2 regions of the Streptomyces sp. NPDC016562 genome follow, and region 1 is predicted to be linked to the other one. Evidence: predicted binding sites of a transcription regulator. Region 1 holds the regulator's gene; the other holds the start of a gene.

Region 1 (15,645 bases):
GTGGCGACGACCCCGAATACGCCCTGGAGAAGGCCGTCGTGGCGGTGGCCCGAGCCGCCCGCCCCCGCCGGTCCTAGGAACGGCCCCGGACGTCCCGGGTAACGCGAAGGCCCCGGCCGGCACCCTGGGGAAGGGTGGCGGCCGGGGCCTTCGGTCACTGCTTCGGTTGCGCCGCACCCGCGTGGCGAACGCTTCGTGTGCGGCGCGGGGTGCCGGTCAGGAGCGGGAGAGAGGGCCCGCTGGATCCGTTCCGGCGATCACATCAGAGCTCAGCCCTGGAGGGAGGCAACCTTGGAGGCCAGCGCCGACTTCTTGTTGGCGGCGGCGTTCTTGTGGATGACACCCTTCGAGACAGCCTTGTCGAGCGCACGCGCGGCGTCACGGGAAGCCACGGTGGCCTTCTCGACGTCACCGGCGAGGACGGCCTCGCGGGCCTTGCGGATCGCGGTCTTGAGCGAAGACTTGACGGCCTTGTTGCGCAGGCGCGCCTTCTCGTTCGTCTTGTTCCGCTTGATCTGGGACTTGATGTTCGCCACGAAAGAGCCTTTTCAGGTTCAGAGTTTGATCTTCGGATTGTGCCTCGACAGCTGAGAGGGCATACGAGACACAGCTGCCCAGGGTACCAGCCACGCTTCTGGTGGCCCAAACCGAGCGCACTACCCCGTCCATGGGACCATGGGAGTACTCAGACTCCGTTCCGAGTTCCGACTGCGACCGAGAATCAGGACACTGCGTGCCCGCGATCCCCAGCCACGTGCCCGAGCCGAGCCGTACCGACCCGGCGCTGATCCGCAATTTCTGCATCATCGCGCACATCGACCACGGCAAGTCGACCCTTGCCGACCGGATGCTCCAGCTCACCGGTGTCGTCGACCAGCGGCAGATGCGCGCTCAGTACCTCGACCGCATGGACATCGAGCGTGAGCGCGGCATCACGATCAAGTCCCAGGCGGTCCGGCTGCCCTGGGCGCCGACCACGGGCGAGGGCCAGGGCAAGACCCACGTCCTCAACATGATCGACACCCCCGGGCACGTCGACTTCACCTACGAGGTCTCCCGCTCCCTCGCCGCGTGCGAGGGCACGGTCCTCCTCGTGGACGCCGCCCAGGGCATCGAGGCGCAGACCCTCGCCAACCTGTACCTGGCGATGGAGAAGGACCTCGCGATCGTCCCGGTCCTGAACAAGATCGACCTGCCGGCCGCCCAGCCGGAGAAGTTCGCCGAGGAGCTGGCGAACCTGGTCGGCTGCCAGCCCGAGGACGTCCTGCGCGTCTCGGCCAAGACCGGTCTCGGCGTGGACGCCCTGCTCGACAAGATCGTCGCCACGGTCCCGGCCCCGGTCGGTCCCAAGGACGCCCCGGCCCGCGCCATGATCTTCGACTCGGTCTACGACTCGTACCGCGGTGTCGTGACCTACGTCCGTGTCGTCGACGGCCAGCTCAACAAGCGCGAGCGCATCCGGATGATGTCGACCGGCGCCACGCACGAGCTGCTGGAGATCGGCGTCTCCTCCCCGGAGATGACCCCGGCCGACGGCATCGGCGTCGGCGAGGTGGGCTACATCATCACCGGCGTGAAGGACGTCCGTCAGTCCAAGGTCGGTGACACGATCACCAGCCTGAGCAACGGCGCGACCGAGGCCCTCGGCGGCTACAAGGACCCGAAGCCGATGGTCTTCTCGGGCCTGTACCCGCTCGACGGCTCGGACTACCCCGACCTGCGCGAGGCCCTCGACAAGCTCCAGCTCAACGACGCCGCGCTCGTCTACGAGCCGGAGACCTCGGCCGCCCTGGGCTTCGGCTTCCGCGTCGGCTTCCTCGGCCTGCTGCACCTGGACGTGGTCCGCGAGCGCCTTGAGCGCGAGTTCGGCCTCGACCTGATCGCCACCGCCCCCAACGTGATCTACCGCGTGGTCATGGAGGACGGCAAGGAAGTCAGCGTCACCAACCCGAGCGAGTTCCCCGAGGGCAAGATCTCGGACGTGTTCGAGCCGGTCGTACGGGCCACGGTGCTCGCCCCGACCGAGTTCATCGGCGCCATCATGGAGCTCTGCCAGCAGCGCCGCGGCACCCTGCTCGGCATGGACTACCTCTCCGAGGACCGGGTCGAGATCCGCTACACCCTCCCGCTCGCGGAGATCGTCTTCGACTTCTTCGACCAGCTGAAGTCCAAGACGCGCGGTTACGCCTCCCTCGACTACGAGCCCACCGGCGAGCAGTCCTCCAGCCTCGTCAAGGTCGACATCCTGCTGCACGGCGACAAGGTCGACGCCTTCTCCGCCGTCACGCACAAGGACGCCGCCTACGCCTACGGTGTGCGCCTCGTCGCCAAGCTGCGCGAGCTCATCCCGCGGCAGGCCTTCGAGGTGCCGATCCAGGCCGCGATCGGCTCCCGCGTCATCGCCCGCGAGACCATCCGCGCCATCCGCAAGGACGTCCTCGCCAAGTGCTACGGCGGTGACATCTCCCGCAAGCGCAAGCTCCTGGAGAAGCAGAAGGAAGGCAAGAAGCGCATGAAGATGGTCGGCTCCGTGGAGGTCCCGCAGGAGGCCTTCATCGCCGTCCTCTCCAGCGACGAGTCCAGCGGCAAGAAGAAGTAGCCGCCCCCCGGCCGTCCGGTACGGAAGAGGCCCCCGCGCTCCGGCGCGGGGGCCTGTTTCGTTATGAACCGGCCGCTTGCGGGCCCTTACGCACGCGCCGAGCGCGCTCTAGTCTGATCACTGCTCGACGGTTACTCGCCAGTCACTAGCCGGCACGTCTCAAACCCGCCAGTCCCAAGCGCCCCGCAAGCGCCCTACGCCCGCGCACAGCCGCACGGGCCGGTCCGGAGGATGTCGTGAGCGACACACAGACCTATCTCGAGAACCGCCCGCCCAGCGTGGCGGCGCTCTTCCTTGAGCGCGTCGCCGCGACGCCCGACGACGAGGCCTACCGGTACCCGGTGCCCGCGGCGGGCGGCCAGGGCGCCACAGACGACTGGAAGTCGCTCAGCTGGGGTCAGGCGGCCGAGCGCGTCTTCGCCATCGCCGCCGGGCTGATCGCCCTCGGCCTGGAGTCGGAGCAACGCGTCGCGCTGTCCTCCAACACCCGGGTCGACTGGATCCTCTCCGACCTCGGCGTGATGTGCGCCGGCGGCGCGGTCACCACCATCTACCCCAGCACGAACGCCGACGAGTCGGCCTTCATCCTCGCGGACTCCGAGAGCCGGGTGCTCATCGCCGAGGACGCGAAGCAGCTGGCGAAGGCGCGCGAGCGCCGCGCCGACCTGCCGCACCTCGCCCACGTCGTCGTCCTGGACGCCGCCGACGCCGTCGCCGCCCCGGGCGACCCCGAGGGCTGGGTGCTCTCGCTCGCCGAGCTGGAGGCGAGCGGCAAGGAGTACCTCGCCAAGCACCCCGAGGCGGTCAAGGAGCGGATCACGGCGATCACCTCCGACCAGCTCGCCACCCTCATCTACACCTCCGGCACGACCGGCCGCCCCAAGGGCGTCCGGCTGCTGCACGACAACTGGTCGTACCTGGCCAAGGCCATGGTCGCCACCGGCCTGATCCACAAGGACGACGTCCAGTACCTGTGGCTGCCGCTGGCCCACGTCTTCGGCAAGGTGCTGACCTCCGGGCAGATCGAGGCCGGCCACGTGACCGCCGTCGACGGCCGCATCGACAAGATCATCGAGAACCTGCCGGTCGTGCAGCCGACGTACATGGCGGCCGTCCCGCGCATCTTCGAGAAGGTGTACAACGGCGTGGCCGCCAAGGCGCGCGCCGCCGGCGGCGCCAAATACAAGATCTTCCAGTGGTCGGTCGGCGTCGCCCGCGAGTACGCCAAGGTCACGCAGGACAACTACCGCCGCACCGGCCGCGCGAGCGCCCCCTTCGGCCTCACGACCAAGCACAAGATCGCGGACGCGCTCGTCTACTCCAAGCTCCGCGAGGCCTTCGGCGGCAAGCTGCGCGCGGCCGTCTCCGGCGCCGCCCCGCTGGCGCCGGACATCGGCTTCTTCTTCTCCGGCGCGGGCATCCACATCCTGGAGGGCTACGGCCTGACGGAGTCCAGCGCGGCCTCCTTCGTCAACCCGGGCGAGGCCTACCGCACCGGCACCGTCGGCAAGCCGCTCCCCGGCACCGAGGTCCGCATCGCCGACGACGGCGAGATCCTGCTGCGCGGCCCCGGCATCATGCAGGGCTACCACCAGCAGCCCGAGAAGACCGCCGAGGTCCTGGAGTCCGACGGCTGGCTGCACACGGGGGACATCGGCGAGCTCTCGGCCGACGGCTACCTGCGCATCACCGACCGCAAGAAGGACCTGATCAAGACCTCGGGCGGCAAGTACGTCGCGCCGGCGGAGATCGAGGGCCAGTTCAAGGCGATCTGCCCGTATGTGTCGACCATCGTCGTGCACGGCGCCGACCGGAACTTCTGCTCGGCCCTGATCGCGCTCGACCAGCCGTCGATCATGGTCTGGGCGGCCGAGAACGGGCTGGAGGGCAAGACGTACGGGCAGGTGCTGGCCGCGCCGGAGACGGTGCGGCTCATCGAGACGTACGTGCAGACGCTCAACGAGGGCCTGCAGAGGTGGCAGACGATCAAGAAGTTCCGGCTGCTGCCGCGCGATCTCGACGTCGAGCACGGGGACCTCACGCCGAGTCTGAAGCTGAAGCGGCCGGTGGTCGAGCGTGAGTTCAAGCACCTGATCGAGGAGATGTACGAGGGGTCGCGCGAGGCGTGACGCCGGCCGCGGGCTTGGCGGGGTGGGGTGTGGGGGCGCGGCCCTCGGACCCTGCCCTGCCGGGGCGTGGCTGGCTGCGGTGCGGGCCGTGTGCCGGGGCTCCGCCCCGGACCCCGCGCCTCAAACGCCGGCGGGGCTGGAGGGGCGCCGGCGAGGCTGGAGGGGCGCCAGCGGGGCTGAGGGGTGGGATCGGTGCGGGACAATGGGGGTATGCCTTCCGCACTGCCCGACGGTGAACCCATGCCCGAAGACGGCTCGCTGCCGTCGCACGCCCTGGTGGGTGCCGGGGAGCGGCCGCTCGGGTTCTACCTGCACGTCCCGTACTGCGCCACGCGCTGCGGGTACTGCGACTTCAACACCTACACGGCCACCGAGCTGCGGGGCACCGGCGGTGTGCTCGCCTCCCGGGAGAACTACGCCGACACCCTGATCGACGAGGTCCGCCTCGCCCGCAAGGTGCTCGGCGACGACCCGAGGGCCGTCCGTACCGTCTTCGTGGGCGGCGGCACGCCGACGCTGCTGCCCGCCGTGGACCTCGTACGGATGCTCGCGGCGATCCGGGACGAGTTCGGCCTGGCGGAGGACGCCGAGATCACCACCGAGGCCAATCCGGAGTCCGTCAATCCGGCCTACCTGGCCGAGCTGCGCGCCGGTGGCTTCAACCGGATCTCCTTCGGCATGCAGAGCGCCAAGCAGCACGTCCTGAAGGTGCTCGACCGCACGCACACGCCGGGACGGCCGCAGGAGTGCGTCGCCGAGGCGCGCGCGGCCGGCTTCGAGCACGTGAACCTGGACCTGATCTACGGGACCCCGGGCGAGTCCGACGAGGACTGGCGGGAGTCCCTCGCGGCGGCGCTGGGCGCCGGGCCCGACCACATCAGCGCCTACGCGCTGATCGTGGAGGAGGGCACGCAGCTCGCGCGGCGGATCCGCCGCGGCGAGGTCCCGATGACGGACGACGACGTGCACGCCGACCGGTACCTGATCGCGGACTCGGTGATGGCCGAGGCCGGCTACTCCTGGTACGAGGTCTCGAACTGGGCCACCTCCCAGGCCGGGCGCTGCCTGCACAACGAGCTGTACTGGCGCGGCGCCGACTGGTGGGGCGCCGGACCGGGAGCGCACTCGCACGTGGGCGGGGTGCGCTGGTGGAACGTGAAGCACCCCGGCGCGTACGCCGCCGCCCTGGCCGAGGGCCGCTCCCCGGGCGCCGGACGCGAGCTGCTCTCGCAGGAGGACCGGCGGGTCGAGCGGATCCTGCTGGAGCTGCGCCTGGTGGACGGCGTCCCGTTGTCGCTGCTCGCGCCCACCGGGCTCGCGGCGTCCCGCCGCGCCCTGGCGGACGGACTGCTGGAGCCCGGCCCGTACGAGGCCGGGCAGGCGGTGCTGACCCTGCGCGGGCGGCTGCTGGCCGACGCGGTGGTCCGGGACCTGGTCGACTGACCAGGTCCCGGGGCGGGGCTCAGCCCGGGTAGTTCTCGCGCCAGGGGCGGTAGTACGGGTTGTCCTGGCACTCGTTCATGATCTCGACCTTGCGCACCTTGTCGACCGGGCACACCGCGACGATGAAGGAACGGTCGATGCCACCGGGGAAGGCGACCTCCACCTGGGAGGCCCACTTGTGGGTGTCGCCGATGGTCCGGTTGACGTCCACCCCGCCGGGGGCGTCGATGTAGTAGTTCCAGCCGCTCTTCCACCACGTCTTGTACAGGTCGTGGTCGTAGGTCGTGGAGACGTACGGGGAGGGCTGGTTGACCAGGACGTACTGCTCGATGTCGTACTGCCCGGTGAGCGTGTCCTTCGGGTGGAAGCCCTCCTCGAAGACGGTCGACGGCGGACGGCTGTCGGCGCGGTAGAGCTGGCTGCAGTCGGTGCGCCAGGCGGGGGCCGGGGTGATGCGGTCCAGGTCGGCCCGCTGGTCGGCGGCGGCGAAGAGGTGGTCCTCGACGACCGGGCAGGAGTTCGCCGGAGCGGCGGCCGCGGCGGAGGCCGCGGGGGCCGCCTGGGCGGAGGCGGACGGGAGCAGGGCGGCGGCGAGCGCGGCGGCGACGGCGAAGCGCCGCCACGAGGCAGTGGTGATCATGATCAGCACCCTTGCCCCGCGTGGTCCGCCGTACACGGACTGTCACCCGAAGGTGAGCGTGTGCCGGAGCGGCCTTGACGCCCTGCCCGGCCGACAGGGCTTTATGGGGCCGTCACGAAGTCGATGAGTTCCTCGACGCGGCCCAGCAGGGTCGGCTCCAGATCGCGGTACGAGGTCACCCGGGACAGGATGTGCTGCCAGGCGGCCCCGGTGTTCTGCGGCCAGCCCAGGGCCCGGCAGACGCCCGTCTTCCAGTCCTGGCCGCGCGGGACCACCGGCCAGGCCGCGATGCCCAGCGCGGACGGCTTCACGGCCTGCCAGACGTCCACGTACGGGTGGCCCACGACCAGCACGTCCGGCGAGGTCACCGACGCCGCGATGCGGGACTCCTTCGAGCCCGGCACCAGGTGGTCGACCAGGACCCCCAGGCGGGCGTCGGGGGCCGGGGCGAACTCCGCCACGACCGCCGGGAGGTCGTCGACGCCCTCCAGGTACTCCACGACGACGCCCTCGATGCGCAGGTCGTCACCCCAGACCCGCTCCACGAGCTCCGCGTCGTGCCGGCCCTCGACGTAGATCCGGCCCGCCCGGGCCACCCGGGCCCGCGCGCCCGGCACGGCGATCGACCCGGACGCCGTACGGGCGGGCGCGGACGGGCCCCGGGAGGGGCGGACCAGCGTGACGACGGCGCCCTCCAGCAGGAAGCCCCGCGGCTCCATCGGGAACACCCGCCGCTTGCCGAAGCGGTCCTCCAGGGTCACCGTGCCCGCCTCGCAGGCCACCACCGCGCCGCAGAAGTCCGTACCCGCCACCTCGACCACCAGGTCGGGCTCGGCCGGCACCTGCGGCACGGCCGCGGGTCGCTTCCACTGCGGGGTCAGGTCGGGGGAGTACTCGCGCATCCGGCCGACACTAGGAGAGCCGCGGGCGTCATGCCCCCGACACGCCGAAACGATCCGCCAGTGTGGCGCGTTGCGCACGCACGAAGTCCGCCCCGACCACCGCACCGTGACCCGGTACGTACAGCGCGTCGTCCCCGCCCAGCGACAGCAGCCGGTCCAGGGCGGCGGGCCACTGGCCGGGCACCGCGTCCGGGCCCGCCAAGGGCTCGCCCGACTCCTCCACCAGGTCCCCGCAGAACACCACCTCGCGCTCGCCCGGCACGAAGACGGCCAGGTCGTGACCGGTGTGCCCGGGCCCCACATTGGCCAGCAGCACCTGCACCCCGCCCAGCTCCAGCGTCCACTCACCCGACACCGGATGCCCGGGCGCCACCAGCAGGTCCACCGCCTCGGCGGCCTCCGCCGGCGCCAGCCCGTGGCGCACCGCGTCCGCCCGCAGCCCGTCGCGGTCCGCCGACAGCAGCGCGGCCAGTCCGACCGCCCCGAACACCTCGGCCCCGGAGAAGGCCGCCGCGCCCAGGACGTGATCGAAATGGCCGTGCGTGAATGCGATATGGGTCACGCGCCGACCCGTCAGACGCTCGGCCTCGGCCCGCACCTGCGCGCCCTCCCGGACGCACGAACCGGGATCGACGAGGAGCACCGAATCGTCCCCCACCACCAGTCCCACCGTGCAGTCCCACACCGGGAGCCGTCGCCGGCCGGCCCGTCCGGTCAGCCGTTCCCAGCCCGCCTCTTCCCAATGCACGTCCATACGGCGACGCTACCTGGCGGGCCTCCCTTGCCAGGGGCTCACCGCCCGGCCGTACACTGAGCGGGGGATGTCTGGCACTCGAACGCCCAGAGTGCCAACGACCACGGCAGTAACGACCACGGCCGTACACGGCAACGGACCACAGCTGGAGGTGTGCGCATGCTCAGCGAACGCAGACTCGAAGTGCTGCGCGCCATCGTCCAGGACTACGTCGGGACGGAGGAGCCGGTCGGCTCCAAGGCGCTCACCGAGCGGCACCGGCTCGGAGTCTCGCCCGCCACCGTGCGCAACGACATGGCCGTGCTGGAGGAGGAGGGCTACATCGCCCAGCCCCACACCAGCGCCGGCCGGATCCCCACCGACAAGGGCTACCGCCTCTTCGTCGACCGGCTGGCGGGGGTCAAGCCGCTGTCGACGCCCGAGCGGCGGGCCATCCAGAACTTCCTCGACGGCGCGGTCGACCTCGACGACGTCGTCGGGCGCACGGTGCGGCTGCTCGCGCAGCTCACCCGGCAGGTCGCCGTCGTCCAGTACCCGAGCCTGACCCGGTCGACCGTGCGGCACGTGGAGCTGCTCTCGCTGGCTCCCGCGCGCCTGATGCTCGTACTGATCACGGACACCGGCCGCGTCGAGCAGCGGCTGATCGACTGTCCGAGCCCCTTCAGCGAGACCTCGCTGGCCGACCTGCGCGCCCGGCTCAACAGCCGCGTCGTCGGCCGGCGTTTCACCGATGTGCCGCCCCTCGTCCAGGACCTTCCGGAATCCTTCGAGGCCGAGGACCGCGGCACCGTTTCCACGGTGCTGTCGACCCTCCTCGAAACCCTGGTCGAGGAAGCGGAGGAGCGGCTGATGATCGGCGGTACCGCCAATCTCACCCGCTTCGGACACGATTTTCCCCTGACGATCAGGCCGGTGCTCGAAGCGCTGGAGGAGCAGGTCGTGCTCCTCAAGCTGCTGGGCGAGGCCAACGAGTCGGGAATGGCCGTACGGATCGGGCATGAGAATGCCTACGAGGGACTGAACTCCACGTCCGTCGTCTCGGTCGGTTACGGTTCGGGCGGCGAAACAGTCGCCAAACTCGGCGTGGTCGGACCGACCCGCATGGACTACCCCGGAACGATGGGAGCGGTACGCGCAGTGGCACGTTACGTCGGACAGATCCTGGCGGAGTCGTAAGTGGCCACGGACTACTACGCCGTTCTCGGCGTGCGCCGCGACGCATCGCAGGACGAGATCAAGAAGGCCTTCCGGCGCCTCGCGCGTGAACTCCACCCGGACGTGAATCCGGACCCGAAGACGCAGGAGCGCTTCAAGGAGATCAACGCGGCCTACGAGGTGCTCTCGGACGCCCAGAAGAAGCAGGTCTACGACCTCGGCGGCGACCCGCTGTCCGCCTCCGGCGGTGGCGGCGGCGCGGGCGGTTTCGGGGCGGGTGGCTTCGGCAACTTCTCCGACATCATGGACGCCTTCTTCGGCCAGTCCTCGCAGCGCGGCCCGCGCTCGCGGACCCGGCGCGGCCAGGACGCCATGATCCGCCTCGACCTGGAACTGGACGAGGCGGCCTTCGGGACCACCAAGGACATCCAGGTCGACACGGCCATCGTCTGCACCACCTGCTCCGGCGAGGGCGCGGCGCCCGGTACCTCGGCGCAGACCTGCGACATGTGCCGCGGCCGCGGTGAGGTCTCGCAGGTCACCCGGTCCTTCCTGGGCCAGGTCATGACCTCGCGCCCCTGCCCGCAGTGCCAGGGCTTCGGCACCGTCGTCCCGACCCCGTGCCCCGAGTGCGCGGGCGACGGCCGGGTCCGCTCCCGCCGCAGCCTCACGGTCAAGATCCCGGCCGGTGTCGAGAACGGCACCCGCATCCAGCTCGCGGGCGAGGGCGAGGTCGGCCCCGGCGGCGGCCCCGCCGGCGACCTGTACGTGGAGATCCACGAGCTGCCGCACCCGACGTTCCAGCGGCGCGGGGACGACCTGCACTGCACGGTGACCATCCCCATGACGGCGGCCGCACTGGGCACCAAGTGCCCGCTGGAGACGCTGGACGGGCTGGAGGAGATCGACATCCGGCCCGGCACCCAGTCCGGCCAGGCGATCCCGCTGCACGGGCGCGGCGTGACCCACCTGCGCGGGGGCGGACGCGGCGACCTGATCGTCCACGTCGAGGTCACCACCCCGAGCAAGCTGGACGCCCAGCAGGAGGACCTGCTGCGCCAGCTGGCGAAGCTGCGCGGCGAGGAGCGGCCCACCGGGCAGTTCGCGCCGGGTCAGCAGGGGCTGTTCAGCCGCCTGAAGGACGCGTTCAACGGCCGCTGACCGGCCCGCGAGCACCGCCACGAGCCCGGCCCGGGGATTCCCCGGGCCGGGCTCGTCGCATCGGGCCGGAGCCGGCCGGACGAGGGCCGGAGGTGGACCGGAGGGGAGTCCTCCGCCAGCTGGGGAAGCGGACTATGCCAGGCGAATGCCGTGATTCGGTCCGCTGAGCGGGACATGGCACGATGCAGTCCATGTCCATGTCCACGGCACCGAACGGTCTCTCCCCCCACCCGATCGTGCAGGCACCCATGGCGGGCGGCGGCTCCGGCCCGCAGCTGGCCGCGGCCGTGTGCGAGGCGGGCGGACTGGGCTTCCTGGCCGGCGGCTACAAGACCGCCGACGGGATGTACCAGGAGATCAAGCAGCTGCGGGCGCTGACCCGGCGCCGCTTCGGCGTCAACCTCTTCATGCCGCAGACCGGTTACGTGGACCCGGCCGCCGTCGAGGCGTACCGCGGGCAGCTGGCGGGGGAGGCGAGCTGGTACGGGATCTCCCTCGCCGACGAGGAGATCATCGGCACCAGCGACGACGGCTACGACGCCAAGCTCGCCATCCTCCTCGAAGACCCGGTCCCGGTCGTCTCCTTCACCTTCGGCTGTCCCTCCTCCGCGACCCTCGCCGCCCTGCGCAAGGCCGGTACGTACACGGTCGTCACGGTGACCTCCGACGACGAGGCCCGTACCGTCCAGCAGGCCGGCGCCGACGCCGTCTGCGTCCAGGGCGTCGAGGCCGGCGGTCACCAGGGCACCCACCGCGACGACCCGCAGGCCGACGGCACGGCCGCCGTGGGCCTCCTCGCGCTGGTGGCGCAGGTACGGGAGGCCGTGGCCCTCCCGATCATCGCCGCGGGCGGCCTGATGCGGGGCGCGCAGATCGCGGCGCTGCTGGCGGCGGGCGCGGAGGCGGCGCAGCTGGGGACGGCCTTCCTGGCCTGCCCGGAGTCGGGCGCCGCCCCGGAGCACAAGAAGGCGCTGACGGATCCGCTGTTCGTCCGCACCGAGCTGACCCGGGCCTTCTCCGGCCGACCGGGGCGGGGGCTGGTGAACCGCTTCATGCGCGAGCACGGGCCGTACGCCCCGGCCGCCTACCCGCAGGTCCACCACCTGACCTCGGGGCTGCGCAAGGCGGCCGCCGCGGCCAGGGACGCGCAGGGCATGGCCCTGTGGGCGGGCCAGGGCCACCGGCTGGCGCGGGCGCTGCCGGCCGGGGAGCTGGTGGAGGTGCTGGCGGCCGAACTGGCCGAGGCGCAGAGCACGTTGAAGAGCAGGCAGATGAGGAGTGCGTCATGACGGCCCCGGTGTTCGTGGTCGAGGAGGTCCCGGCGGGACCGGAGTTCGTCCTGGACGGTCCGGAGGGCCGGCACGCGGTGTCCGTGAAACGGCTGAACCCGGGCGAGGCGGTGGTCCTCACGGACGGTCGCGGCGGCTGGGCCGAGGCCGTCGTGAAGGCCGCGGAGGGCAAGGACCGGCTGGTCGTGGCCGTCTCCTCGGCCGGACGGGAACCGGAGCCGCAGGTCCGCATCACGGTGGTCCAGGCCCTGCCCAAGGGGGACCGCGGCGAGCTGGCCGTCGAGACGATGACCGAGACGGGCGTGGACGCGATCGTGCCCTGGCAGGCCTCGCGCTGCATCACGCAGTGGCGCGGCGACCGGGGGGCCAAGTCCCTGGCGAAGTGGCGGGCCACGGCCCGGGAGGCGGGCAAGCAGTCCCGCCGGGTGCGTTTCCCGGAGGTGGCCGAGGCCATGTCCACCAAGCAGGTGGCGGCGCTGCTGGCGGGCGCCGACCTGGCGATGGTGCTCCACGAGGACCGCGACACCCCCTCCGGGGCCCTGGCCACGGCCGAGCTCCCGCAGAGCGGCTCCGTGGTGCTCGTGGTCGGTCCGGAGGGCGGGGTCTCCCCGGAGGAACTGGCCGTCTTCGCCGAGGCGGGCGCCCGCCCGTACCGCCTGGGCCGCTCCGTCCTGCGCACCTCCACGGCGGGGACGGCCGCCACGGCTGTCCTCCTGGCCCGCACGGGCCGCTGGTCCTGACCCGTTGGTCCTGACCCGCCGGTCCTGACCCGCTGCTGGGAATGGGACGCCCGCGCCAGCGCCCGCTGGATACGATGCCCGAACCGATCAACGTCACGGAAGGCGAAGCAATGGCCGGGGAACCGCAGGCCGACTGCCTGTTCTGCAAGATCGTCGAGGGGCAGGTCCCCGCGGACGTGGTCCGGGAGAGCGAGACCACGCTCGCCTTCCGGGACATCAACCCGCAGGCGCCCACGCACGTGCTCGTCATCCCCAAGGCGCACTACCCCGACGCGGCCTCCCTGGCCGCCGCCGAGCCGGGCGTCGTCGCCGACATACTGACCGAGGCCGGGCGGATCGCCGCCGACGAGAAGATCGACGACCACGGCTACCGGGTCATCTTCAACACCGGCGCCGGCGCCGGCCAGACCGTCTTCCACGCGCACCTGCACGTCCTCGGGGGCCGCGGCCTCCAGTGGCCCCCCGGCTAGACGGACGTGTCCGTACGCGAGTTCGTGGTCCTGGGCACCGCGAGTCAGGTGCCCACCCGCCACCGCAACCACAACGGCTACCTCCTGCGCTGGGACGGCGAGGGCATCCTCTTCGACCCGGGCGAGGGCACCCAGCGCCAGATGCTGCGCGCCGGGGTGGCCGCGCACGACATCAACCGGATCTGCATCACCCACTTCCACGGTGACCACAGCCTCGGCCTCGCCGGGGTGATCCAGCGGATCAACCTCGACCAGGTCCCGCACCCCGTCACCGCGCACTACCCGGCCTCCGGGCAGAAGTTCTTCGACCGGCTGCGGTACGCCACGGCCTACCGGGAGACCGTGCCGCTGCGCGAGGAACCGGTGACCCGGGACGGGGAGCTGGCGCACGGGCCCTCGTACGTCCTGGAGGCGCGGCTGCTCTCGCACCCGGTGGAGTCCTTCGGCTACCGGATCACCGAGCCCGACGGGCGGCGCATGGTGCCGGAGCTGCTCGCCCGGCACGGGATCAAGGGGCCCGACGTGGGCCGGATCCAGCGCGAGGGCCGGCTCGGTGAGGTCACCCTCGACGAGGTGAGCGAGCCGAGGCCCGGCCAGCGGTTCGCGTTCGTCATGGACACCCGGCTGTGCCCCGGCGTGGACGCACTCGCCGAGGGGTGCGACATGCTGGTGATCGAGTCGACCTTCCTCGACGAGGACGAGCGGCTCGCCACCGACCACGGCCACCTCACCGCGGGCCAGGCGGGGCGCGTCGCGCGGGACGCGGGGGTGCGCCACCTCGTGCTGACGCACTTCTCGCAGCGTTACACCGACCCGGCGGAGTTCGAGCGCCAGGCCCGCGCGGCGGGCTACGAGGGCGAGCTCACGGTGGCCGCGGACCTGGTGCGCGTACCGCTGCCGAAGCGGGGCTGAGGCCGGGCCGAAGCCGGGCGACGGCGGCCGCCTGGGCGCCGCCCCCCGGCGGGCCCGGTCCCCGGCACGCCGACGGCTGGACCGGTGGGTGATCTGGGCCACACTGGGTTTGGTCCTGTCGCGCGTGGGCAGGGCTGGCAGCTTTCCGCCGGAAACCCATCGGGGAGTAGACGTGACCAGTAAGGACGACGACAGCCGCTCACCCGCGGTGGACCCGCTCGGTCCGCTGCGCGATCCCCAGGAACCGGGCTGCGACGTCTTCCTGACCGGCACGGTCTTCCTCGACATCATCTTCACGGGCCTGGACTCCGCGCCGGTACGCGGTACGGAGTCCTGGGCGCGCGGCATGGGCTCCAGCCCCGGCGGCGTCGCCAACATGGCCACCGCCCTGGCCCGCCTGGGCCTGCGCACCTCGCTGGCCGCGGCCTTCGGGGACGACCACTACGGCGAGTACTGCTGGGACGCCCTCGAACAGGGCGAGGGCATCGACCTGTCCATGTCGCGGACCATCCCCGGCTGGCACAGCCCCGTCACGGTCTCGATGGCCTACGAGGGCGAGCGCACGATGGTCTCGCACGGCCACGAGGCCCCGCCCCCGGCGGGCCCCGGCCCCTTCCCCCAGTGCCCGCCCCGAGCCCGCGCCGCCGTGGCCTCGCTGGGGCCCGGCCGCGGCGAGGAGTGGATCGGCGAGGCCGCCCGGCGGGGCTCGCGCGTCTTCGCCGACGTGGGCTGGGACGAGAGCGGGCGGTGGGACCTGGGGGCCCTGGCCGACCTGGAGCACTGCGAGGCCTTCCTGCCGAACGCGGGCGAGGCCATGCGCTACACGCGGACCGACTGCCCGCGGGCGGCGGCCCGGGCGCTGGCGCGCAAGGTCCCCATCGCGGTGGTGACCATGGGCGCCGAAGGCTCGTACGCGGTGGACGGGCGGACGGGGGAGACGGCCGAGGTCCCGGGGATCATCGTGGACGAGCTGGACCCGACGGGCGCGGGGGACGTGTACGTGGCGGGCTTCCTCACCGGCACCCTGGCGGGCTGGCCGCTCGCGGACCGGCTGGCCTTCGCCGGGCTGACGGCGGCCCTGTCGGTCCAGGAGTTCGGCGGCTCCCTGTCTGCCCCCGGCTGGCCCGAGGTGGCCCACTGGTGGCGGGCCGCCCCCGAGGCGCTGCACGGCCGCTACGGCTTCCTGGACGACCTGATCCCGCCGGGCTCGACCCCGGCCGCGCGCCGCCGGGCGGTGCCGACCATCGGCTTCCGGCACTCTGCGTGACCCCTGGTTCCACGGAGGCGAAAACCTCTCGGGGATGCGGCCGCGGAGACGTAGGCTTGGTACTCCGGAGGTCGTCGAACGGCGCGGCCCCTCAGCGGGAGGTATGTGCAGGCCACAGTGCCGGCCCATGACTCAGACACCGACAGCCCAGATTCTCCCCCAGCGCCCCGAGGGCGAGGGGGGA
Region 2 (15,645 bases), on a different contig from region 1:
AGCCCGAGTCGACGACCAGCAGTTCGTCCACCAGGGGGACGGGCGGTCCCTCGATCAGCTCGCGCCGGATCGTCTCGACGATCGCGCCGACGGTGGCTTCCTCGTCGAGCGCGGGCAGCACGACGCTGACCGTGCTGCCTGTCGCCCGTTTCCGGTCGAGCAGCTGGTCGAGCGGTCGGTCGGCGGCTGACCAGGAGCGGTCGGCCAGCCAGCGCTCCACCTCTTCCAGCACTCTCGGCACTCCCTGTTTCGTCCCCTGTATGGACCGGTTTGTGATCCATCTCGCGGTTCGGACGGCTGTCTCAACCACCCGGCCCTTCGGTTACAGTCTTGAACAACGCGAAGGACCACCGCATGCCGGGGGTCCCCGCGAACAAACGCACCGGCGCGCCACAGAGCGCGTATGCCGGTGCCATACCGCTCATCCAGAGGGGCAGAGGGACACGGCCCGTTGAAGCCCCGGCAACCCTCCAGTCGGTTCTCGTGATGCGTCACACGCATCCCCGCGAGGTCCCCGGCTAGGGAAGGTGCCAATTCCGTCTCATGGCGAAGTGCGCCATGGGGAAGATGAGGAGAAAGGGCCTCGCCATCATGGCTGCACAGACTGTCGCCACCTCTGTCGATCTCGGACCTGCCACCGGCCTCTCGTGCCGTGAGTGCGGTACCCGCTTCGAACTCGGCCCCATCTTCGCGTGCGTCGAGTGTTTCGGACCGCTGGAAGTCGCCTACGACCTTCCCACCGGTGACCCCGAAGCCCTGCGCGCCGCGATCGAGGCCGGCCCGAACAACATCTGGCGGTACGCGCCGCTGCTGCCCGTCCCCGCGGACGTGGCGTCCAAGCCGAGCCTGAACCCGGGCTTCACCAAGCTCGTGGACGCGGCCAACCTGGCCAAGGAGCTCGGCGTCACCGGCAAGCTCTACGTCAAGGACGACTCGGGCAACCCGACGCACTCCTTCAAGGACCGCGTCGTGGCCATCGCCGTCGAGGCGGCCCGCGCCTTCGGCTTCACCACCCTGTCCTGCTCCTCCACGGGCAACCTGGCCGGCGCCGTCGGCGCCGCGGCCGCCCGGGCGGGCTTCCGCTCCTGCGTGTTCATCCCGCACGACCTGGAGCAGGGCAAGGTCGTCATGGCCGGTGTCTACGGCGGCGACCTGGTCGGCATCGAGGGTAACTACGACGACGTCAACCGCTTCTGCTCCGAGCTCATCGGCGACCCGCTGGGCGAGGGCTGGGGCTTCGTCAACGTCAACCTGCGCCCGTACTACGGCGAGGGCTCCAAGACCCTGGCGTACGAGATCTGCGAGCAGCTCGGCTGGCGGCTGCCCGACCAGATCGTGATCCCGATCGCGTCCGGCTCGCAGCTGACGAAGATCGACAAGGGTCTGCAGGAGCTGATCAAGCTCGGCCTCGTCGAGGACAAGCCGTACAAGATCTTCGGCGCCCAGGCCGAGGGCTGCTCCCCGGTGTCGACCGCCTTCAAGGCCGGTCACGACGTGGTCCGCCCGCAGAAGCCGAACACCATCGCCAAGTCGCTGGCCATCGGCAACCCGGCGGACGGCCCGTACGTCCTGGACATCGCGCGGCGCACCGGCGGTTTCGTCGAGGACGTCAACGACGAGCAGGTCGTCGAGGCCATCAAGATCCTCGCCCAGACCGAGGGCATCTTCGCCGAGACCGCGGGCGGCGTGACCGTCGGCGTGACGAAGAAGCTCATCGAGAACGGGCAGCTCGACCCGGAGCTGACGACCGTCATCCTCAACACCGGTGACGGCCTCAAGACCCTGGAGGCGGTGGCCGCGGACAGCGGGCAGACCGCCACCATCCGCCCGAGCCTGGACGCCTTCCGCGCCGCCGGCCTGGCGTGACCTGACCAACCCCCTGCTCTACCGGAAAGGCAGTAGCGCCATGAGCGTCAACGTCCGCATCCCCACCATCCTGCGCACCTACACCGGCGGCAAGGCCGAGGTCCCGGCCGAGGGCGCGACCCTCGCCGAGGTCATCGAGTCCCTGGAGAAGAACCACCCGGGCATCGCCGCGCGCGTCCTGGACGACCAGGGCAAGCTGCGCCGCTTCGTGAACGTCTACGTCAACGACGACGACGTGCGGTTCGAGGGCGGGCTGGAGGCGGTGACGCCGGACGGCGCCGGTGTCTCGATCATCCCCGCCGTGGCCGGCGGCTGCTGACCTCCGCGGAATCCGACGGGACGCGAAAAAACAGAATTGCCCCCTCCGCTAAAAGCGGAGGGGGCAATTCTGCTTGATTGGGCGCGGTAGAGTTGGGGAAGTCCCCTCCGCGGTTCTTGCCCGCCGCATATGAACGGGCCGCGTGAGGGTCGACATCGGGCCAATGTGCAAGCGCGGTATGGGGCTTTGGCGAGATATGTCGGGCCCGAGTTGCCCTGGAAGATGCCAGATTTTCACTCTATTTCAATGTTTCTCGGTGCCCAGAATTCTCGTCGGATTGACCTGTTGCAGACAGCACTCGCGCAGATACATTCAGCCTCGGTCGACGCGTTCCGGCGCAAGTTCTGACCCGGGAGCGCGAAGTGCGTTCCCGCGCAAGGGCCAGTAATAGGGGAGTTAGGCATGGCTCAGGGCACCGTCAAGTGGTTCAACGCGGAGAAGGGCTACGGCTTCATCGCGGTCGACGGTGGTGCGGATGTGTTCGTCCACTACAGCGCCATCCAGATGGACGGGTACCGCACCCTTGAAGAGGGTCAGCGGGTCGAGTTCGAGATCTCGCAGGGCCAGAAGGGTCCGCAGGCGGACATGGTCAAGCTCGCGCTCGGCTAGTCCTGAAGCGGTCGACCAAGACGAACGACCAAAGACCTACGAGGGGCCCACATCCTGGACACGGGATGGGGGCCCCTCGTGCGCGTGCCCGGTGCTGACGGGGGTGCGGCGCGGTCGACACCCGGGTGTTGGCCCAAGCCGCTTGCACTCGGAGGGGTCGAGTGCTAATCATTGGCGTTAGCACTCTCCCGGTGAGAGTGCTTAAAACGAGGACCGGGTCGGTGAGGCCCGCAGGGTCCGGCGGGAAGGAACCGCCGGGCACGCAGGCCGTCCGTCGCGGGCGCGGGCGCGGTCCGGGAGCAATCCACCGCTGTCCGGGAGGACCACTTCAGATGGCCAAGATCATTGCGTTCGACGAGGAGGCCCGCCGCGGTCTCGAGCGTGGGATGAACCAGCTCGCCGACGCCGTCAAGGTCACCCTTGGCCCCAAGGGTCGCAACGTCGTCCTTGAGAAGAAGTGGGGCGCCCCCACGATCACCAACGATGGTGTCTCCATCGCCAAGGAGATCGAGCTCGAGGACCCGTACGAGAAGATCGGCGCCGAGCTGGTCAAGGAAGTCGCCAAGAAGACGGACGACGTCGCCGGCGACGGTACGACCACCGCCACCGTGCTCGCCCAGGCACTCGTCCGCGAGGGCCTGCGCAACGTGGCCGCCGGCGCCAACCCGATGGCCCTCAAGCGTGGTATCGAGAAGGCCGTCGAGGCCGTCTCCGCCGCCCTGCTCGCCCAGGCCAAGGATGTCGAGACCAAGGAGCAGATCGCTTCGACGGCCTCCATCTCCGCCGCCGACACCCAGATCGGCGAGCTCATCGCCGAAGCCATGGACAAGGTCGGCAAGGAAGGCGTCATCACCGTCGAGGAGTCCCAGACCTTCGGTCTGGAGCTGGAGCTCACCGAGGGTATGCGCTTCGACAAGGGCTACATCTCGGCGTACTTCGCCACCGACATGGAGCGTATGGAGGCGTCCCTGGACGACCCGTACATCCTGATCGTCAACTCCAAGATCGGCTCGGTCAAGGACCTGCTGCCGCTCCTGGAGAAGGTCATGCAGTCCGGCAAGCCGCTGCTGATCATCGCCGAGGACGTCGAGGGCGAGGCCCTGTCGACCCTGGTCGTCAACAAGATCCGTGGCACCTTCAAGTCCGTCGCCGTCAAGGCCCCGGGCTTCGGTGACCGCCGCAAGGCCATGCTCGGTGACATCGCCATCCTCACGGGCGGCACCGTCATCTCCGAGGAGGTCGGCCTCAAGCTGGAGAACGCCGGTCTCGACCTGCTCGGCCGCGCCCGCAAGGTCGTCATCACCAAGGACGAGACCACCATCGTCGACGGTGCCGGTGACAGCGACCAGGTCGCCGGTCGCGTGAACCAGATCCGCGCCGAGATCGAGAACTCGGACTCGGACTACGACCGTGAGAAGCTCCAGGAGCGCCTCGCGAAGCTGGCCGGCGGCGTGGCCGTCATCAAGGCCGGTGCCGCGACCGAGGTCGAGCTCAAGGAGCGCAAGCACCGCATCGAGGACGCCGTTCGCAACGCGAAGGCGGCCGTCGAGGAGGGCATCGTCGCCGGTGGTGGCGTGGCCCTGCTCCAGGCCTCCTCGGTCTTCGAGAAGCTCGACCTGTCGGGTGACGAGGCGACCGGCGCCAACGCCGTGAAGCTCGCCCTGGAGGCCCCGCTCAAGCAGATCGCCGTCAACGGTGGTCTCGAGGGTGGCGTCGTCGTGGAGAAGGTCCGCAACCTCACCGTGGGCTGGGGCCTGAACGCCGCGACCGGCGAGTACGTCGACATGATCGCCGAGGGCATCATCGACCCGGCGAAGGTCACCCGTTCCGCCCTGCAGAACGCGGCGTCCATCGCGGCCCTCTTCCTCACCACCGAGGCCGTCATCGCCGACAAGCCCGAGAAGGCCGGCGCCGGCGCCCCGGGCGGCATGCCGGGCGGTGACATGGACTTCTGATCGACCCCTGGCTCCGGCCTCTGGTTGATCGGCTGTTCTCGTACCGAGGGCGGCACCCTCTCCTGGCGGAGGGGGTGCCGCCCTCGGGCGTTTTCCGGCCCGCTAGAAGCCGGTGGTGTCCAGTTCGAAGCCGAAGGGCTCCGGGACGGGCAGCGGCTCACCGAAGGACACCGTCTTGCGGGACCGGTACCCGTGCGGGGAAGGGTCCCAGAAGCAGGTGATCTCCAAGCCCTGCATGTCCACGACCAGGTAGACCGGCACGAGCTGGCCGTACACCTCCAGCTTTTCGTTCCAGTCGACGTCCTTGGTGGAGACGGACGTGAACTCGCCGACCAGCGACAGCGCCGCTCCATCCGCGTACAGCCCGTCCTCTTCGAACGCCGCCTCGTCTGCGACGTACAGGTCCGGCCCGTAGCCGCGTTCCGACGCTGCGAATCGGAAGAGGAAGGGCGAGGTGTCCGCGAAGTGCCCCTTCGGGACGTGAGCCTGGAGCTGCTCGCGCAGCATTCGCATGCGGCGGGAATAGCGCAGTTGCGAAAACGGCGACACGACGATCTTCCCCCGGATGAGCTCGGCCTTGAAGCCGTCTGGCGTGTTCAGCTCCGCGACCGTGCGCAGGAGTGTCTCGAACGTCGGCGGTGCCGCCTGCTCTATGGGTGTGGCCCGTTCGATCATGATCGTCACCGTCGTCCTCCGCGTGGTGTGCCGTGCACTGGGCGTGGGCTCCGTTCCAGGCTAGCGGCGTGTGGATGGCCTCGCCCGGGTGCCGAGACGGATACCCACCCCTCGGGGGGTTTTGATTGACTGGGGACATGAGCGATCTGTTCGTCAAGATCTGCGGGCTGCGGACCGCGCACGACGTCGACGTGGCCGTGGCGGCCGGGGCCGATGCGGTGGGGTTCGTGTTCGCGCCCGGCAGCCCCCGTACGGTCGACGCCGCGACCGCGCGGGACCTCGCCCGGCGGGTGCCGGACGGGGTGCTGACCGTCGGGGTGTTCCGGGGGCAGCCGGTGGACGAGGTGCGCCGGTTCACCGATGACAGCGGCGTACGGGGCGTGCAGCTGCACGGCGAGGAGGGCCCGGAGGACTTCGCGGCGCTGCGCGCCGGCGGCCGGACCCTGCTGCGGGCCACCGCCGAGCGCGTGCGGCGCTGCGGCGAGTACGGCGAGGACCTGCTCCTGCTCGACGCCCCCGACCCCGGCTCCGGCACGCCGTGGAACTGGGGCTCGGCGGACTTCACCGCGCCCGAGGGGCGCTGGCTGCTGGCGGGCGGGCTGAACCCGGGGAACGTGCACCGGGCCGTCGAGGTCACCGGCGCGTGGGGCGTGGACGTGTCCAGCGGGGTGGAGCGGGAGCGCGGGGTGAAGTCGCCGGACCTGATCCGCGCCTTCATCGAAGCAGCGCGCGGCCAGGACGGCGCGTAGGCGCCCAGGGCGCGCCTCAACACCAGGGGAGTTGGGAGCGGCGCCCCGCCGGGCGGCCGGCTAGACGGCTGCGCCGAAGGAGGACGCGCTGCCGTCCTCCTCGACCGATTCCACGAGCGCCGTCGCCCGCAGGGCCTCGGCCTGCTCGGGGGAGAGGCGGGCCGCGAAGCCGTTCAGCGTGCTGCGGTAGACGTGGATCGGGGTGAGCCCGTACGCCTGGGCGACGACGGCCGGGTCGAGACCGGGGCGCACGGCCACGATGTACGTCGGCCAGTCGGCGGCCGGGGCCGTCTGAGGGGCGGGAGCGGGCGGGGCGGTGGAGGCGTGGGCGGGCAGGGCGGCGACGGCGGCCAGTGCGGCGGCGGCGACGGCCGTCGGCAGGGCCCAGCTCGGACGAGTGCGCATGGGGCGAGGCCACCACGTGCGGCCGGGCCGGTCAACGACATCCGGGGGTGTGGCGGGTGCAGGGGAGCGCACCGGCCGTGCGCCCGCTGAAGTGGGGGCGGGCCGTACGGGTGATCTTGCCGGGGCGCGCCGCGCCCGCGCGGGCCGGGACCGCGCGGGGCGCGGCCGCGACGGCACGGGGAGGGCCCTCTCCGCAGCTTGTGCGCCTGGGCGCGTTGCCGAGCCCGCCGGACGATCCGCCGGATGGGCGGGGTGGTTCAAGCCGCGCCGGGGCGGCGCCCGAAGGAAGGGGTGGCCGTCCCCGCAGAGCGTTCCTCGCCGTGGGGGCGGCTCACCCATGCCGACCCTCCACCCCGTCAGGGAGTCCTTTCCATGCGCCTGCTCGCACGTCTGGCCACCGCCACCCTCCTCGCCGTGACCCCGGCCGGGGTCACCGCGGCCTCCGCCGCCGCCCCGGAGCCGACCCCGGCCCCGCTGGTCACGGCGGCCAACCCGGTGCCCGGCAAGTACATCGTCACCCTGACGAAGGGCCAGGACGCGGCGAAGCTCGCGAAGAAGCTGGGCCTGAAGCCGTCGTTCGTCTACACGGCGGCGATGAACGGATTCGCGGTCCCGCTCACCTCGACGCAGCTGACCCTCGTCCGCACCAGCCTGGGTGTGGAGAAGGTGGAGGAGGACGCCTCGGTCCGGGCCCTGCCGACGCCGACCGCCGGGGCGAGGCGCGCTCCGTCGAACTCGTGGGGCCAGGACCGCATCGACCAGAAGAGCCTGCCGCTCGACCAGAGCTTCACCACCCAGGGCAACGGCGCCGGGGTGACCGCGTACATCCTCGACACCGGCATCGACTACCAGCACGCCGAGTTCGGCGGCCGCGCCACCTTCGGCTACGACGCGATCGGTGACGGCCGCGACGGCCAGGACTGCCAGGGCCACGGCACCCACGTCGCGGGCACGGTCGCCGGCGCGACGTACGGCGTGGCGCGCAAGGCGAACCTGGTGAGCGTCCGCGTCCTGGGCTGCGACGGCAGGGGCACCTTGTCCGGGATCATCGCGGGCATGGACTGGGTGGCGAAGAACGCCAAGCAGCCCGCCGTACTGAACGGCTCCCTCGGCGGGGACAAGTCGACTGCGGTGAACGACGCCGCGACCGCCCTGTCCGACGCGGGCGTCCTGCCGGTGATCGCGGCGGGCAATTCCGCGGTCGACGCGTGCACCATCTCACCCGCGTCCGCTGCTCGCGTGGTCACCGTCGGCGCCTCCAACCAGTGGGACGAGGAGACCTTCTTCTCCAACTTCGGCCCGTGCGTGTCCCTCTACGCGCCCGGCCAGGCCATCGTCTCCGCGAAGCTCGGCGGCGGCAGCGTGGCCCTCGACGGAACGTCGATGGCCGCGCCGCACGTCGCCGGCGTCGCCGTCCTCTACAAGCAGGCCCACCCGACGGCGGCCCCGGCGGAGATCGCCGAGTTCCTCGACGAAGAGTCCACCAAGGACTCTCTGCAGAGCCTCAGCAAGGGCAGCCCGAACCAGCTGCTGTTCACCGGCGGTCTGTGACCCGTCAGAGCGTCGCGACGAAGGTCGCCCAGGCCCGTGCGTGGAACACCACGTGCGGGCCTTCAGGCTGCTTGGAGTCCCGGACGGGGACGAGGTCGGGGTGGCCGTCGGCGACTTCGAGGCAGTTGCCTCCGTCGCCAGCGCTGTACGTCGACTTGCGCCAAGTCGCCATTTCCACGCAGCTGCCACCGTCGCCACCGCTGTAGCTGGACTTGTGCCAGACGGCTACCGACAGGTCGTACTCAGGTGTGCTGGTCATGTTCGTATTCCTCCGCCACCGACTCGATCATGGCCAGGGACTCCCGAGGAGAGAGCGCTTGGGCCGTGAGGAGATCGTAGGTCAGGGTGTGCTGAGCCACCGTGGCCGGATCGTCGAATAGTTGGCCCATCCCGACGCCATCTACATACGAGAGTGGGGGAGCGTCGCTGAAGGACATCAGCTTGAGGGTGCCCGCCAGGCCCGAGTGGAAGCCGGCGCTGAAGGGCAGTACTTGCACGATGACGCGGTGAGACCGGATCAGGCTCGCGATGTGACGGAGCGCCCCTGCCAACACCGACGGATTCTCCCCACCCCGGCGCAGTACAGCCTCGTCGAGGACACACCAGAACAACGGGGTAGTTGGATCGCGGAGCAGCTCGGCCCTCACCATCCGGTTGGAGACCAGCTCGTCGATCGCCTCCTGCGTCGCGGTCGGCTGATAGGCGCGGCAGACCTCCCGAGCGTACGAGGCCGTCTGCAACAGCCCGGGAACGATCTGCGGCGCGTACTCCCGGATAGACGTCGCCAGCGCCTCCGCCTCGGCCGCGGCCGCGAAGTGGTCCGGGTACTTGGACTTGGCCGCCGCCTCGCAGTTGCGGGTGAAGAAGCCTCCCGTGCCGAGGATTTCGTCGATCTTGATGGCGTATTCGAGGTGCATCCGGCGGGTACCGGCTTCGAGTTGGCCGATGAACGAGCCGCTCACGAAGAGGGGTTCTCCCAACTCGGCCTGACTCATGCCGGCGCGCTCGCGCGCCACGCGGAGTTCGGCGCCGAGGAGGGCGCGGGGTGAGGTGGAGGGGTCGAGGTCTTTTCCTGCCATGGCAACTCCCTGGAACACGTGGGGTTGTTGCGGGTTTCGCATTGAAAGGCTAGCGAGCGGGTCGCCACTCTGAGTGTCGAAGTCGGATACTCAGAGTAGAAAGGTGACATGTCATGGTGCTCACGCCACAGGAGCGCATGCAGGCGGCTGAGGAGGCCGTCCAGCAGCTGAGGGAGTCCCTCGCCGGGGTCGGCGTCCTCTTCCCCTCGCTGGACGTGGAGCGGGTCTCGGCCGCGGGCTCGTACGGGCTGCCGCTGGTCGATCTCGGCCGCTGCAACCTGGACACCGCGCTCCGCCTCGCCGCCGTTCTGCACGAGCGGGCGGCCGGCGCGTGAGCGAGGCGGTGGAGGCGGCGGAGTTCGCCTTCGAACTGGGCTGGAAGCTGCGCGGGCTGGAGACGGCCCTGGTCGGCGGTGCGTGGCGGCGTAAGGGCATGGGGCCTGCCGTGCGCGTGCGGAGCGCGGCGGGCGGGCTGTTCACCGCCGTCGGGGACGACGGGGAGCGGCGCGAGACGCGGTCGGCCGAGACCGCGGACGAGGCGACGGCGCTCGTGCACGAGGCGTTGGGACTGACGGCGTGGCGGCCGCTGCCGCCTCCGCCGCCGGGGTGGCAGCGGTTCACGCTGGTCCACTGCCCGGTGCAGGAGTGCCCGGAGTACGAGGACGCGCGCTACGCGTCCCTCAAGGCGCGGCCTCCGCAGGGGTGTTCGCCCGCCGAGGTCGGCGGGTACTTCGCGCTGCGCTGTGAGCGGCCGGGAGCGCGGCTGCTGGACGCGGTCGCGGAGACCTGCCGGGAGATCCGGCAGGAGCACGGCCTGCTCATGAACGACCTGGGCATCGAGAAGCTGGGGGAGTGGGCGGCGGACGGTACGGACGGCTGGGGCGCGGAGATCGTCGGCCAGCTGCTGCTGATGGCGGCCGAGCGCGGGCCCAAGCTCGGCTACAGCGAGGACGACCTGGTGCGGTTCCTGCGGGCCGCGGCCGCGGGCCCTCGGTGTGAGGCCGTCACGGGCGGCTGACCAGGTCCGTGCGCAGGCGGGCGTGGAGGTGCTCGTCGTGCCAGCCGTCCGCGTGGAGGAGGGCGCCGCGCATGGTGCCCTCCAGGGGAAAACCGGCCTTGGTGGCGATGGCGCAGGAGGCGGGGTTGGCGACCGAGTGGGTGATGCGCACGCGCTGGAGGCCCAGTTCGTCGAAGGCCCAGCGGGCGATGAGGTCCGTGGCGGTGACCATGAGCCGTTTGCCGCGTCCGGCGGGGAGCAGCCAGTAGAGGATCTCGCCGCTGCCGCCGCGGAGATCGAGGTCGGCCACGCCGATCAGGCCGACGGCCGGGCCGCCGATGGCGGGGGCGATCGCCCAGATCGCGGCCTCCTCGGCCTGCCAGAGGCCGCGGAAGCGCGCGATGCGGTCCTCGGCCTCCGCCAGGGTGCGGTGGCCGGGGCGGTTCCAGTGCTGGATGTCGGGGTCCTTGCAGGCCGCGACCAGGGAGGGGGCGTCGTACGTCTCCCAGGGCCGCATCAGCATCCCACCGGGGAGGGCGAGCCCGGGCTGGGGCAGGGAGGACATCCGGCCGGCGGGCACGACCGCGGGTATGGGCTCGCAGGCGCGGAACCGGGCCAGGAGGGCGCGGCCCTCGGGGCCGTCGGGGCGGAAGGACTGCCGGGCCAGCTCGGGCGGGACGGCCGGGCCGTGGAGGCGGGCCTCGTGGCAGCCGAAGCAGAACCGCGCCTCGAACAGCGGGGGTTCGAGCGCGTCGCGGTAGGCGCGGATCGCCCAGCCGGGGTGCCGGCCGCAGGGGTGCGGCCCGCCGGGGTGTGGTGCGCTGCTCGGCAGGGCGGCGATCAGGGTGAGGGCCGGCTGCGCCTCGGCCGGGGACCAGACGGCGACCGGCTTGCCGGGGTGGGGTTCGTCGTGGCCGGGGGGCTCGGGGTCGACGCGTATGACCTCGAAGAGGGTGGCGCGGGCGAGGACTTCGGTGGGGAGCAGCATGGGCACAGCATCGTGCGCGCCGCTCCCCACCGGCCAATCGGTGAGGGCGGGGGCGGGCGTTTTCGGCCAAGGGGGGCTTCAGGCCAGGGCCGGGGATCTACGTCAGGACGTCAGGGCCGGGGCCTTGTCGGGTTCGGTCACCGTGCCCGGGGTGGGGTCCGGGTCGGTGTTCAGGTCGGCCAGCATCCGGCTGGTGAAGCCGAAGAAGTAGGTGGCGGCGAAGCCCACGAGGTAGCCCACGGTCAGGCCGCCCGCGTAGACGGCGACGGTGGCGCCCATGCCCGAGGTGCCGTCCAGGAGGGGGAACAGGGCCCAGCCGGAGGGCCCGATGGCCGTGGAGCCGAAGGACAGGCCGAGCTGGTGGAAGAGGCCGACGAAGGCGCCGCCCGCCGCGCCGCCCACGCAGGCGGTGACGAAGGGGCGGCCGAGCGGCAGGGAGACGCCGTAGATCAGCGGTTCGCCGACGCCCAGGAAGCCCGCGGGGAGCGCGGACTTGATGGTGGCGCGCAGCGAGCGGTTGCGCGGGAGCCGGTAGTAGACGGCGATGGCCGCGCCGACCTGGCCCGCGCCCGCCATGGCGAGGATGGGGAGCAGGACGGTGTGGCCGGTCTGGTCGATGAGGGTGGTGTGCAGGGGGATCAGGGCCTGGTGCAGGCCCAGCATGACGAGGGGCAGGAACAGTCCGCCGAGGACCAGGCCCGCGAAGGCGCCGCCGGTGTCGAGCAGGCCGTTGGCGAAGGCGCCGATGGCGGCGGAGGCCTCACCGGCCAGGAACATCAGGCCGAAGAGGGTGACCAGGCCCGGGATCAGGACCGTAAGGGTGGGGGTGACCAGGACGTCCAGGACCTCCGGGACCCACCGGCGGCACCACTTCTCCACGTGCACGGCGAGCAGGGCGGCGGCGAGCGCGCCGAGGACGCCGCCCTGGCCGGGGGAGAGGGAGTGACCGAAGGCGTCGATCTTGGCGACGCCGGGGAAGACGATGATCGCGGCGACCGCGCCGCCCAGTACGGGCGTGCCGCCGAACTCCTTGGCCGTGTTGTGGCCGACGAACACCGCGATCAGCGACAGGAAGCCGGAGGCGATGGCCGTGAGGGCCGGGACGACGGCGGGCAGCCAGCCGAGGTTGCTGAGCATGCCGCCCAGGCCCGCGATGATGCCGCAGCCGATCAGGGCGGGGATGAGCGGGACGAAGATGTTCGCGAGGCGGCGCAGGAACAGTTTGAAGGGGGTGGAGTTGCGTGCCTTCTGCGCCTCCTTCAACGCGGCGCCCCGGTCGGCCAGTCCGTCGCCGGTGACGGGGTGTGGGTGCGGGTGCGGGCGCGGGGCGGCGGGGGCGGCCGGTGAGCGGCCCTCCTCGACCAATGCCTCGAACTGCGGGGTGACGCGGGCGACCGCGCCCGGGCCCAGCACGATCTGGTAGGTGTCGTCGTCGACCACGCCCAGGACCGCCGGGAGGGCGCGCAGGGCCTCGTCGTCGACGAGCGAGCGGTCCCGCAGGCCGATGCGCAGGCGGGTCATGCAGTGCGCGATCGAGGTGATGTTGTCCGGGCCGCCGACCAGGGGGAGGATCGCGGCGGCGGTGGCGCGGTTCGGGTCCGTGGACATGGAGGGTCGCCTTTGCCGTAGGGGGAGAGGGGGCAGCGGGCCTGTCGGCCGGGGTCCGTCAGCCGCTCTGTTGGCCGGTCTGGGTGAGGGCGGCGCGCAGGTGGCCCCCCGAGGCGCTGAGGAGTTCGGCGGCCCGGCGGCCGTCGACACCGCCGAGGATGACGAGGACCGCGTTCTTGACCTCGCCGTCCGTGGCGCTCAGTGCGGCTTCGATCTCCTCGTCGGGTGCGCCGGTGGCCAGTGCCACGATGCGGCGGGCTCGGGCGCGCAGCTTCTCGTTGGAGGAGCGCATGTCGACCATGAGGTTCCCGTACGTCTTGCCCAGGCGGATCATCGTGATCGTCGAGATGAGGTTGAGGACGAGCTTCTGCGCGGTGCCCGCCTTCAGGCGGGTGGAACCGGTGAGCAGTTCGGGCCCGACGACGACCTCGATGCCGTGCTCGGCGGCGGCTGCGAGCGCGGAACCGGCGTTGCAGGACAGGCCCACGGTGAGCGCGCCGCGCGTACGGGCGTACGTGACGGCGCCGATCGCGTACGGGGTGCGGCCGGAGGCGGAGATGCCGATGACGGTGTCGTCCGGGCCGATGCCGAGCGCGCTCAGGTCCTCGGCCGCCAGCTCCGCGGAGTCCTCGGCGCCCTCGACGGACCGCACCATCGCGCCGGGGCCGCCCGCGATCAGGCCGATGACCTGGGCGGGATCGGTGTTGAAGGTGGGCGGGCACTCGCTGGCATCCAGGACGCCCATCCGGCCGGCGGTGCCGGCGCCCGCGTAGACCAGCCGCCCGCCGCGGGCCATCCGGGGCGCGATGGCGTCGATCGCGGCGGCGATCCGCGGCAGCTGGCCGGCGACGGCGGCCGGGACGGTGGCGTCCTCGGCGTTCATGGTGCGGGCGATGTCGAGGGTGGGGAGCCGGTCGATCTCGGCGAGTTCGGGGCGGAAGGCCTCGGTGGTGAGGGTGGCGAGCTGGGCGCGCAGTTCGGCGGACGCGGTCATGCGGGCTCCTGGGTGTCGGGGCGGCGGGTGCGGCTGGGGTGGGGGCGGTGGGGGCGGTGGGCGAGGGCCTCGCGGGTGGCGGCGAGGGCGGGGGCGGCCCGTTCGTACGTCCGCTGCGCCACGCCGACGTACAGGCAGTCGGTGACGAGGAGCTGGCCGGTCCGCCCGGACAGGGCGGCCGGGCGCAGCGCGGTCTCGCGGGCGGCGGGGGTGGTCAGGACGAGGTCGGCGTGGCGGGTGACGGGGCTGTCCGGGCGGGTGGTGAGGGCGATGGTGGTGGCGCCGCGTGCGGAGGCGGTGCGCAGCGGCTCGATCACGTCGTCGTCGTCCGGGGCGCCGGAGGGGGTGAGGGCGAGGGCCACGTCGCCGGGGCCCAGCTGGACGGCGCCGGTGACGGCCAGCTGCGGGTCGCTGGGGGCGTGGGCGAGCAGGCCGATGCGCAGCAGCTTCTGGGCGAGGTCCTGGCCGACGGGGGCGCAGGCGCCGAAGCCGTAGACGTCGACGCGGCGGGCGGTGGCGAGGGCGGTGACGGCGGCGGCCAGCTGGGTGAGGTCGAGCCCGGCGGCGGTGTCGGTGAGGGCCTGCGCCTCCGCGTGGGCCAGCTTGGCGACGACGTCGGCGAGGGGGTCGTCGACGGCTATGTCGGCGGTGCCGGCGGGCGCGGGCGCGGGTGCGGGTGCGGCTGCGGGCGCGGGCGCGGCGCCGGCTTCGGCCACGGATTCCGGCCCGGATTCCGGCCGGGATTCCGGCCGGGTGGCGAGGGCCGCCAGGGCCGCGAGGGCGAGGCGCAGGTCGCGGTAGCCCGCGTAGCCGAGGAGGCGGGCGGTGCGGACGACGGTGGCCTCGCTGGTGCCGGTGCGCTGCGCGAGGGCGGTGACGGTGAGCCGGGCACAGCCTGCCGGGTCGGAGGCGACGGCGTGCGCCACGGCCTGCGCGGAACGGGTCAGGGAGGGCGCGAGGGCGCGGACGCGGGCCGGGAGCGCGGAAGGGGGCGGCGGGAGCTGCCCGCCGGGGCCGCGCGGGGCGGGATCGGCCGGTTTGGACGTTTCCTTCGCTTTCCTGCTCACCTGTGAAATCTATTTTCAGGCGTGCGCGCGGGCAATCCGCCATTGGGTCGGGTCCACAATGGCCCCATGGACCACGCGACCCCCCTGGAACAGGCGCTGCATGTCGCCCGCGCACTGGTTCTCGCCGATCTCGCCGCCGGCGAGGTCGCCGAGGCCGATGTCGTCTCCCTCGTCGAGGACTCGGTCACGCACCGCCGGTGGTGGGTGGAGCAGTGGCCGGAGGGGGTCGACTATCTTCCCGGACTCGTCGCCCAGGACGTGCAGGACGCGCTGTTGCACAAGTACGGGCGCTGGCCGCTCTGCCCGGTCTGCGCCCACGGCGAGCCGCACGCGCTGGACGTGGAGCCGGAGCTCGGACCCGACCCGCACTGGGTGTGCTCGGAGGCGGGCGTGAAGGTGGCGGCGGTCGGCGGCCTCGGCCCGGTCCTGCGCCGGTGACCGTCTACATAGACCCGCCGACCTGGCCGGGCCACGGCCGTATGTGGTCGCACCTGGTCAGCGACGTCTCGTACGAGGAGCTGCACGCCTTCGCGGCGAGCATCGGCTGCCCGCCGCGGGCCTTCGAGCGGGACCACTACGACGTGCCCTCGTACCGCTACGCAGACGCGGTCGCCGCGGGCGCGGTCGAGATCGGCAGCAAGGAACTCGTCCGCCGCATCACGGAGGCGGGGCTGCGCCGCCCGAAGGGCCGCCCGCAGGTGTAGACGGCGTAGGACAGCTCAGGAGGCGCGCGCCGTTTCCTGCGCCGCCGTGGCCGGGATCGAGGAGGCCACCACGCGGCCC

The links. The regulator HrcA, encoded in region 1, represses chaperone genes, less so after heat shock. The targets are predictions, from matches to a motif close to TTNGCACTCNGNNNNNCNGAGTGCNAA.
Positions count from the first base shown of each region.
Region 2: groL (chaperonin GroEL) is a predicted target of HrcA. The motif match lies at 2,972-2,998, and genes of this name have one in related genera.

Region 1 is NZ_JBIBRZ010000003.1:395,585-411,229, forward strand. It holds gene holA (DNA polymerase III subunit delta) at 1-77, shown strand, start outside; gene rpsT (30S ribosomal protein S20) at 270-536, opposite strand; gene lepA (translation elongation factor 4) at 734-2,599, shown strand; gene ACF059_RS16900 (AMP-dependent synthetase/ligase) at 2,836-4,728, shown strand; gene hemW (radical SAM family heme chaperone HemW) at 4,939-6,171, shown strand; gene ACF059_RS16910 (ADP-ribosyltransferase) at 6,191-6,811, opposite strand; gene ACF059_RS16915 (DUF3097 domain-containing protein) at 6,913-7,713, opposite strand; gene ACF059_RS16920 (MBL fold metallo-hydrolase) at 7,742-8,467, opposite strand; gene hrcA (heat-inducible transcriptional repressor HrcA) at 8,627-9,643, shown strand; gene dnaJ (molecular chaperone DnaJ) at 9,644-10,783, shown strand; gene ACF059_RS16935 (nitronate monooxygenase) at 10,981-12,072, shown strand; gene ACF059_RS16940 (16S rRNA (uracil(1498)-N(3))-methyltransferase) at 12,069-12,812, shown strand; gene ACF059_RS16945 (histidine triad nucleotide-binding protein) at 12,923-13,282, shown strand; gene ACF059_RS16950 (ribonuclease Z) at 13,289-14,194, shown strand; gene ACF059_RS16955 (PfkB family carbohydrate kinase) at 14,367-15,461, shown strand; gene ACF059_RS16960 (PhoH family protein) at 15,589-15,645, shown strand, end outside.
Region 2 is NZ_JBIBRZ010000006.1:398,812-414,456, reverse strand. It holds gene ACF059_RS25500 (glucosyl-3-phosphoglycerate synthase) at 1-232, opposite strand, end outside; SAM riboswitch class I at 419-574, shown strand; gene thrC (threonine synthase) at 592-1,866, shown strand; gene ACF059_RS25490 (MoaD/ThiS family protein) at 1,907-2,185, shown strand; gene ACF059_RS25485 (cold-shock protein) at 2,588-2,794, shown strand; gene groL (chaperonin GroEL) at 3,127-4,749, shown strand; gene ACF059_RS25475 (Uma2 family endonuclease) at 4,852-5,424, opposite strand; gene ACF059_RS25470 (phosphoribosylanthranilate isomerase) at 5,562-6,173, shown strand; gene ACF059_RS25465 (protease inhibitor I9 family protein) at 6,234-6,578, opposite strand; gene ACF059_RS25460 (S8 family serine peptidase) at 6,951-8,129, shown strand; gene ACF059_RS25455 (DUF397 domain-containing protein) at 8,134-8,388, opposite strand; gene ACF059_RS25450 (Scr1 family TA system antitoxin-like transcriptional regulator) at 8,372-9,208, opposite strand; gene ACF059_RS25445 (hypothetical protein) at 9,322-9,543, shown strand; gene ACF059_RS25440 (hypothetical protein) at 9,540-10,226, shown strand; gene ACF059_RS25435 (GNAT family N-acetyltransferase) at 10,213-11,193, opposite strand; gene ACF059_RS25430 (PTS transporter subunit EIIC) at 11,296-12,801, opposite strand; gene murQ (N-acetylmuramic acid 6-phosphate etherase) at 12,860-13,795, opposite strand; gene ACF059_RS25420 (MurR/RpiR family transcriptional regulator) at 13,792-14,862, opposite strand; gene ACF059_RS25415 (hypothetical protein) at 14,929-15,300, shown strand; gene ACF059_RS25410 (DUF4031 domain-containing protein) at 15,297-15,566, shown strand; gene ACF059_RS25405 (Cmx/CmrA family chloramphenicol efflux MFS transporter) at 15,582-15,645, opposite strand, start outside.